Regions from separate parts of the Caballeronia zhejiangensis genome, predicted to be linked through region 2. Evidence: predicted binding sites of a transcription regulator. Region 2 holds the regulator's gene; the other holds the start of a gene.
What was found. The regulator HrcA, encoded in region 2, represses chaperone genes, less so after heat shock. The targets are predictions, from matches to a motif close to TTAGCACTCNNNNNNNNNGAGTGCTAA.

Region 1: a site for HrcA is predicted at 2,270-2,296, ahead of LDZ23_RS10940 (co-chaperone GroES). Genes of this name have one in related genera too.

Annotation. Positions count from the first base shown of each region.
Region 1 covers NZ_CP084283.1:2,287,703-2,291,913, reverse strand. Annotated here, with positions in the region: gene LDZ23_RS10950 (zinc-dependent alcohol dehydrogenase family protein) at 1-619, opposite strand, end outside; gene LDZ23_RS10945 (LysR family transcriptional regulator) at 731-1,600, shown strand; gene LDZ23_RS10940 (co-chaperone GroES) at 2,377-2,667, shown strand; gene groL (chaperonin GroEL) at 2,763-4,211, shown strand, end outside.
Region 2 covers NZ_CP084283.1:382,458-386,668, reverse strand. Annotated here, with positions in the region: gene LDZ23_RS01855 (hypothetical protein) at 1-106, shown strand, start outside; gene LDZ23_RS01850 (Hsp15 family ribosome-associated heat shock protein) at 78-485, opposite strand; gene hemH (ferrochelatase) at 511-1,578, opposite strand; gene hrcA (heat-inducible transcriptional repressor HrcA) at 1,702-2,718, opposite strand; gene LDZ23_RS01835 (NAD kinase) at 2,905-3,801, shown strand; gene recN (DNA repair protein RecN) at 3,832-4,211, shown strand, end outside.

The sequences.
Region 1 (4,211 bases), 1.1 Mb from region 2:
ACGAAGCGACATACTGCTGAACCGATTGCGACCGGTAGTCGATGGGCGTAGCGCCAAGACTCGCAACGAGATCGTGGTCACGGGAACTCGCTGTTGCGAAGACCTGGGCGCCAAGCGCGCGCGCCAGTTGCACGGAGACGTGCCCGACACCGCCCGCTCCGCCTTGCACAAGCACAGTTTGGCCCGCTTTCAGATGAGCTCGGTCGACAATGCCGGAATAGGACGTGATGAATGCAAGGGGCAGCGCTGCGGATTCACGCATCGACAGGTTGGCCGGCTTGATCGCTAGCAAGTCCGCGTCGACCGCCGCATACTGCGCCAGCGAGCCCTGAAGACCGCCGACGCCACCCGTCATGCCATACACCTCGTCGCCGACATGGAAAGCGGTTACCCCCGGCCCAACGGCATCGACCACGCCAGCCATATCGATGCCGAGCACCAGCGGGAGGGGATGCTTCGCATGTGCTGCGCTACCGGCGCGGATCTTGGTGTCGAGCGGATTGAGGCCGCTTGCGGCAATGCGCACACGTACCTGGCCCTCTGACGGTTCGGGCATCGCGATGTCGGTTAACTCGAGCGGGCCGTTGTAGCGGTTAAGAACAAGCGCTTGCATGGTCATGGTGGGTTCCTATCGGGTTTCTTGCTCGTCGAGCCGACGAGCCAATGGCTTTATATTGGTCTATGCTTAAACGCATGTAAAACCACGTTTCCGTATATGCGCCATGCAAATTTGAATGGACCCCGCCTGGATTGGAGCGATGTGCGGATCTTTCTAGCCATTGCCCGCTGCGGCACGCTGGGGGCAGCAGCGAAGCGCGTCGGCCAGACCCAGCCGACGATGGGGCGCCGGTTGCGTGCACTTGAAGATGCGCTCGGACATGCGCTGTTCCAGCGCACGAGCGATGGCTTCGTGCTGACGGATGAGGGCGCCACGGTGCTCGCCTATGCCGAGCGAATGGAGGAGGAAGCGCTTGGTCTCACGCGTGCGCTCACCGGGAAGGAGGCTCAGTTGACAGGTCTGCTCCGCGTTTCCTCTTCGGACTGGTTTGGCGTGCACATACTCACGCCAGTGTTCGCGCGCTTTCTCGCGAAGCACCCGGCCGTCTCGCTGGAACTCGTCACAGATTCGCGCCTGTACAACCTCGCGCGCCGTGATGCGGATTTGCTGTTTCGCATTACGCCGTTTGACGAACCCGATGTGATCCAGCGCAAACTGATGCGCATCGACTACGCGTTGTATGGGCACGTCGATCTCGTTCCGCCGGCGCGCGGTGAAGGTGACGGCTATAAGCTGATCAGTATGGACAGCGAGTTCGGCTCCCTGCCCGACGTTGAGTGGGTCACGCGCATGTTGCCCCGGGCCCGGATCGTCTTCGGCAGCAATAATCGTGGAGTACAGGCGCGCATGTGCGCCGAAGGTTCTGGCTTCGCAGTGCTGCCTTGTCCGCTCGGTGATGCGACGCCGGGCATCCGACGAGTCGATTTGGGCGAAGCGGCGCCAGGCCGCGATGTCTGGCTTGGCTTTCATCGCGATTTACGTCGCGTCGCACGACTGCGCGCACTTTTGGATGCAACGATCGATTCGCTAGGAAACGTCTGAGTGCGATGCTCTTCTGCGGACATGGAACCGGCTGCAGTCAAGGGCCATTGCGCCGAACGGCCGCTGCGGGCGCGACGCGCGCTTCTGTCAGTCCGTCTGCAAACGTTGGCTTTAGCGCCTTCTTCGTGCAGGGTCCCGCGATGAGAGTATGACCGATCTTCCGTCCGCGGGAGCCCACTTCAACGACCGGACAACCCTGATACCGGCCCTTGAACTTTGAAGAGTATGACCGTCAGCAGAGGGTCGTGTAGCGACGTTCGATCAATCGAATCAGCACATCCTACTGCCGCTGCTGCCGTGACCTCCCAATTCTCCAATGATGCCGACCGCGTTGGGATCACTTCATATCTTTTACGGCGAACCTCGATCGATGAGACGGCTCGAGAGAGGGTAAACACTAGCTCGGAGGAAGAGGTCCTCGCGTGGGCGAGTCGTCTGATTCTTGGTCTTCAGCAAGTCCGCACACGGCGACTGCCCGGGCTGGGCGTCGTGTTCGACCATCCTAAGCCGCTGATTTAACGGAAGATCTTTCGCCGTAAGATACGCGTGCTCGCGGTCTACCGGTTTAACGTTCGATGAACGTAGTTCAATGTTCCGTGAACTTCGACAGCTGCTTAAGCGTTTTCCCGGCCTTCGCGTCCTTGAAATTGTCAAAGTCGCTCCATATAATTGGCACTCACTGCACGAGAGTGCTAACAAGATTGCCGTCCGGCGAGATCCTTCTCAAAGGACGGGTTTTTCCCGCGTTTTCAGTCTCAATCAAGAGAGGAGTGTGTATGAACCTTCGTCCTTTGCACGATCGCGTCATCGTCAAACGTCTGGACCAGGAAACCAAGACCGCATCGGGCATCGTGATCCCTGAAGCAGCCGCTGAGAAGCCGGATCAAGGCGAAGTCCTGGCCATCGGCCCGGGCAAGCGCGATGACAAGGGCGCGCAAATCGCCCTCGACGTGAAGGTCGGCGACCGTGTTCTGTTCGGCAAGTACGCTGGCCAGACCGTCAAGGTCGACGGGCAAGAACTGCTCGTCATGCGCGAAGAAGACATCATGGCCGTTCTGGTCAAGTAAGCATCCTTCCTGCACGTTTGGCTTCGTCTGCCTGAGCCGCTCCTCCGAGCGCCGCAGCGAAGCCAGCAAACCGAATCGAATTAAGGAGTTTGGATATGGCAGCTAAAGAAGTCACTTTTGGCGATTCCGCACGCGCCAAGATGGTCGAAGGCGTGAACATCCTGGCCAACGCGGTCAAAGTCACGCTGGGTCCGAAGGGCCGCAACGTCGTGCTCGAGCGCTCTTTCGGCGGCCCGACGGTCACGAAGGACGGTGTGTCGGTTGCGAAGGAAATCGAACTGAAGGACAAGCTCCAGAACATGGGCGCGCAAATGGTCAAGGAAGTTGCTTCCAAGACCAGCGACAACGCAGGTGACGGCACCACGACCGCTACCGTGCTCGCGCAATCCATCGTTCGCGAAGGCATGAAGTACGTCGCATCGGGCATGAACCCGATGGACCTGAAGCGCGGCATCGACAAGGCCGTGGCTGCAGCAATCGAAGAACTGCGCAAGATCAGCAAGCCCTGCACGACGAACAAGGAAATCGCGCAAGTCGGCTCGATCTCGGCGAACAGCGACACGTCGATCGGCGAGCGCATCGCTGAAGCGATGGACAAGGTCGGCAAGGAAGGCGTCATCACCGTCGAAGACGGCAAGTCGCTGCAAGACGAGCTGGACGTCGTCGAAGGTATGCAATTCGACCGCGGCTACCTGTCGCCGTACTTCATCAACAACCCGGACAAGCAAGTCGCCGTCCTCGAAAACCCGTTCGTGCTGCTGCACGACAAGAAGGTTTCGAACATCCGCGATCTGCTGCCGGTTCTGGAGCAAGTCGCGAAGGCTGGCCGTCCGCTGCTGATCATCGCTGAAGACGTCGAAGGCGAAGCGCTGGCTACGCTGGTCGTCAACAACATCCGCGGCATCCTGAAGACGGTTGCTGTCAAGGCGCCGGGCTTCGGCGACCGCCGCAAGGCCATGCTGGAAGACATCGCGATCCTGACCGGCGGTCAAGTCGTCGCGGAAGAAACCGGCCTGACGCTCGAGAAGGCAACGCTGGCTGAGCTGGGCCAGGCGAAGCGCATCGAAGTCGGCAAGGAAAACACGACGATCATCGACGGCGCTGGCGAAGCCGTGAACATCGAAGCTCGCGTGAAGCAAGTGCGCAAGCAGATCGAAGAAGCGACGTCGGACTACGACCGTGAAAAGCTGCAAGAGCGCGTGGCCAAGCTGGCCGGCGGCGTTGCGGTGATCAAGGTCGGCGCTGCGACCGAAGTCGAAATGAAGGAAAAGAAGGCACGTGTCGAAGACGCACTGCACGCAACGCGCGCAGCTGTGGAAGAAGGCATCGTGGCAGGCGGCGGCGTTGCGCTGATCCGCGCTCGCAAGGCGATCGACGGCCTGAAGGGCGCGAACGCAGACCAGGACGCTGGTATCAAGATCGTCCTGCGCGCAATGGAAGAGCCGCTGCGCCAGATCGTCACGAACGGCGGCGAAGAAGCTTCGGTCGTGGTGGCAGCAGTTGCTCAAGGTACGGGCAACTACGGCTATAACGCGGCAACCGGC
Region 2 (4,211 bases):
CACCATCTGCATGTCCGGCGTCGTGACCGAACGTACCACCGAGTACGGCGGCGTTCACGCGACCATCGAAAGCTACTTCAATCCGAACGAGAAAATTTGTCGATAGTGCGCCGGTCGCGCTTCGTCGGCCTTCCCTGCAGTTCCGCTGCGGGCTCGCGGAAATTCTTGCGGCGCTCGGCCTCGGCCATGCGTTTCGCACGGCCTTCCCCGGTTTCGGCATAGAGCGTCTGGGCGACCGGCGCCGGGCCGCGCACATCGCATATCCCGAGCACTTCGACCTGCCACACCAGCCGTTCGATATCGATCTCGACGATATCGCCGACGCGCACGTCCTTAGACGGCTTCACATTCGCCCCGCCGATCTTCACGCGGCCTTTCTCGACCGCATCGCTCGCGAGCGAACGCGTCTTGAAGAAACGCGCTGCCCAAAGCCACTTATCGATGCGCAAACGCGCGCCAGGTTCCGTCGAAATCTTGTAGTTCATGGGTGAATGCCTGAAAAAGCCGCGCTCAGGCCACTGCGCTGAGCGGCTGCACAGTCTGCACGGGCCATCCCTGAAGATGTTGCGCGGCGATCTCGCCCAGTGCCTTGATCCACGCGGGCGCTGAGTTCAGGCAGGCAATCCGGTGAAAATGCTTGCCGCCCGCCTTCAGAAATTCGTCGCGCACCTCGATGCCGATTTCCTCGATCGTCTCGAGACAATCCGCCGTGAAGCCGGGACAGAACACGTCCACACGAGAAACGCCGCCCGCGCCGAGCTCCGCGACCGTCGGCGCGGTGTACGGCTGAAGCCACTCCGCCCGCCCAAAGCGCGACTGGAACGTCACGCGGCATTCGACCGGCGTAAGCCCGAGCGCGGCCATGAGCAACGAACCGGTCAGCTGGCACTGGTCGTGATACGGATCGCCGAGATCCATCGTGCGCTTCGGCACGCCGTGGAAGCTCAGCACGAGCTTGTCGCCCGCGGCGAAATCCGGCTGGCCGTGATGCCGCCAATAGTCGCGCACCTGCTCCGCGAGCGCCGCGATATACGCCGGATGATCGGCGTAATGGCGGATCGTGCGGATTTCCGGCTGATTGCGCACGCGCTTGAGCGCGGCGAACGCGTCATCGAACGCGGTGGCCGTCGTGGACGACGAGTATTGCGGATACATCGGCAACAGGAGAATGCGGTCGGCGCCTTCGAGCTTCAGCTGATTGAGCATCGCGCCGATGCCCGGCGTGCCGTAGCGCATCGCATAGTCGACGATGACGTGATAGTCGTTCGCCGCGAAGAGCCGCCGCAAGCCGTCGACCTGCTTTTCCGTATGCACGCGCAGCGGCGAGCCTTCGGGCATCCACACTTGCGCGTACTTCTTCGCCGATGCGCGCCCGCGAAACGGCAGGATCAGGCCGCGCAGAATGAATTGCCACACGAATGACGGAATTTCGACGACGCGCGGATCGGACAGGAATTGCGCCAGATACTTGCGCACCGCCCGCGGCGTGGGCGCGTCCGGCGTGCCGAGATTGATCAGCAGCACCGCGACGCGATGCGAAGCGCTGGGCTGCGAGGGCAACTCGAGGTCGAAACGCATAAGGGAAGCGAGCCTGAAGATGGTCGTCGGAAAAGTTGAGGACCATTATAGCGGCGCGTTTTCGGACGCATCATTGGCCGAACGGCCTAGTGGCGCGCTCTTTCGCGGCGCGCCAAGATGGCGTCACTGATGACTGAGCGACATCGACAGCAAACGCGCGGTGATATCGACGATCGGAATCACGCGGTTGTACGCCATGCGCGTCGGGCCGATCACGCCGAGCGTGCCGACGATCTTCCCGTTGACCTCGTATGGCGCCGTCACGACGCTCATTTCCTCGATCGGCACGAGATTGCTTTCTCCGCCGATGAAAATCTGCACGCCTTGCGCGTGACTCGATACATCCAGCAATTGCAGGAGGCTCGTCTTTTGGTCGAACAAATCGAAAAGCTTGCGCAGCCGCGCCATGTCGGACGAAAGGTCCGCCACTTCGAGCAGGTTGCGCTCGCCGGAAATCAGCACGGTGTCAGTGGGGTCCGTCTCGGCGGTGCTCGCGACCACGGCCGCCTGCATGAGCGCGGTCATGTCGCCGCGCAACTGGTCGATTTCCTCGCGCAAACGGCGGCGTACTTCGTCGAAGGACAGGCCCGCGAAATGCGCGTTGATGTAATTGGAGGCTTCTACGAGTTGCGAAGGCGAATAGTCGCGTTGCGTGGCCATCATGCGGTTCTGCACGTCGCCTTCGGGCGTCACGATGATGAGCAGAATGCGCTTGTCCGACAGCCGCATGAACTCGATCTGCTTGAACATGTGGCTCCGGCGCGGCGTGAGCACGACGCCCGCGAACGAAGACAGATTGGACAGCACGCTCGCCGCCGCCGCGACGATCTTCTGCGGCTCCTCGCCTTGCAGGCGAGTCTTGACCGCGGTGGTCATGGCCTCGTCTTGCGGTGCTTCTACAGTCAGCATCGTGTCGACGAAGAGCCGGTAGCCGCGCGGCGTGGGAATGCGTCCCGCCGACGTATGCGGGCTCGCGACCAGCCCGAGGTCTTCGAGATCCGACATGACGTTGCGGATCGTCGCGGGGCTCAGTTCGAGGCCGGAATGACGTGATAACGTGCGCGAACCGACCGGCTGACCTTCGGCGATGTAGCGCTCGATCAACGTTTTGAGGAGGGTTTGTGCACGTGGGTCTAGCATGGGGAAATTTTAGCTCAACGTGTCGGATAGCGGCGAGCCGCGCCGGGTGGTCGGCATTCAACGTCCGCTCCATTCTAGCGACAAACGGCGAGCCTGCCCGCGTCATGCCGCACGGTCTCGTCGCGGCGCGCCCGGCGGCCATCGCCCACGGTTCTTTTCGCTCTCTGACTATGGTGTAATGCCGGCATGGAAATTGGCCAATTCAAGACCGTCGCCCTCGTGGGGCGCACCAACACGCCGGGCATCGAGGCGCCGCTGAGATCGCTCGCCGATCTCCTCAGGAGCCAGGGCTTCGAGGTCGTCTTCGAGGCGGGCACCGCGAAGGACGTCGGCGTGACGGAGTTCCCGGCGCTCTCCATCGCGGAGATGGGCGCGCGCGCGGACGTTGCAATCGTGCTCGGCGGCGACGGCACGATGCTCGGCATCGGACGGCAGCTCGCGCCGTATAAAACACCGCTCATCGGCGTGAATCATGGCCGGCTCGGCTTCATCACCGACATTCCGCTCAAGGCGATGCAGGAAATCGTCCCGCAAATGCTCGCCGGCCAGTTCGAGCGCGAGGAACGCAGCCTGCTCGAAGCGCGCATCGTGCGCAACGACAAGCCGATCTACCACGCGCTCGCGTTCAACGACGTCGTGGTGAATCGCAGCGGCTTCTCCGGCATGGCGGAGCTGCGCGTGTCGGTGGACGGCCACTTCATGTACAACCAGCGTTCCGACGGACTGATCGTCGCGACGCCGACCGGCTCGACCGCCTACGCGCTGTCGTCGGCGGGGCCGATCCTGCATCCGCAATTGCAGGGCTTCGTGCTCGTGCCGATCGCGCCGCATTCGCTGTCGAACCGGCCGATCGTGCTGCCCGACGATTCGAAAGTGACCATTCAGATCATCGGCGGTCGCGACGTCAACGTGAACTTCGACATGCAGTCGTTCACCGCCGTCGAACTGAACGACGCGATTGAAGTGCGGCGCTCGAAGCATACGGTGCCGGTGCTGCATCCGGTCGGCTACAGCACGTACGCCACGCTGCGCAAGAAGCTGCACTGGAACGAGCATCCGTCGCAGGATTCGTCCGCTCTCTGATCTGCCAGAACTTCCTTCCCCGAAGCGTCCATGCTCCGTCATCTTTCCATTCGAGATTTCGTCATCGTCGCCACGCTGGATATCGATTTCGATCCAGGCTTCACGGTCTTTTCGGGTGAAACCGGCGCGGGCAAGTCGATCCTCATCGACGCCCTCGCGCTCACGCTCGGCGCGCGCGGCGACGCGAGCGTCGTGCGCGCCGGTCAGGCGCGCGCCGACATCACCGCCGAATTTTCGACGCATCCGCTCGTCGTGCGCTGGCTGGACGAACACGCGCTCACGCAGGACGCCGATTCGGTCATGCTGCGGCGGGTGATCGATTCGGGCGGCCGCTCGCGAGCGTTCATCAATGGCACGCCCGCGACGCTCGCGCAGTTGCGCGAAGTCGGCGAAATGCTCGTCGATATCCA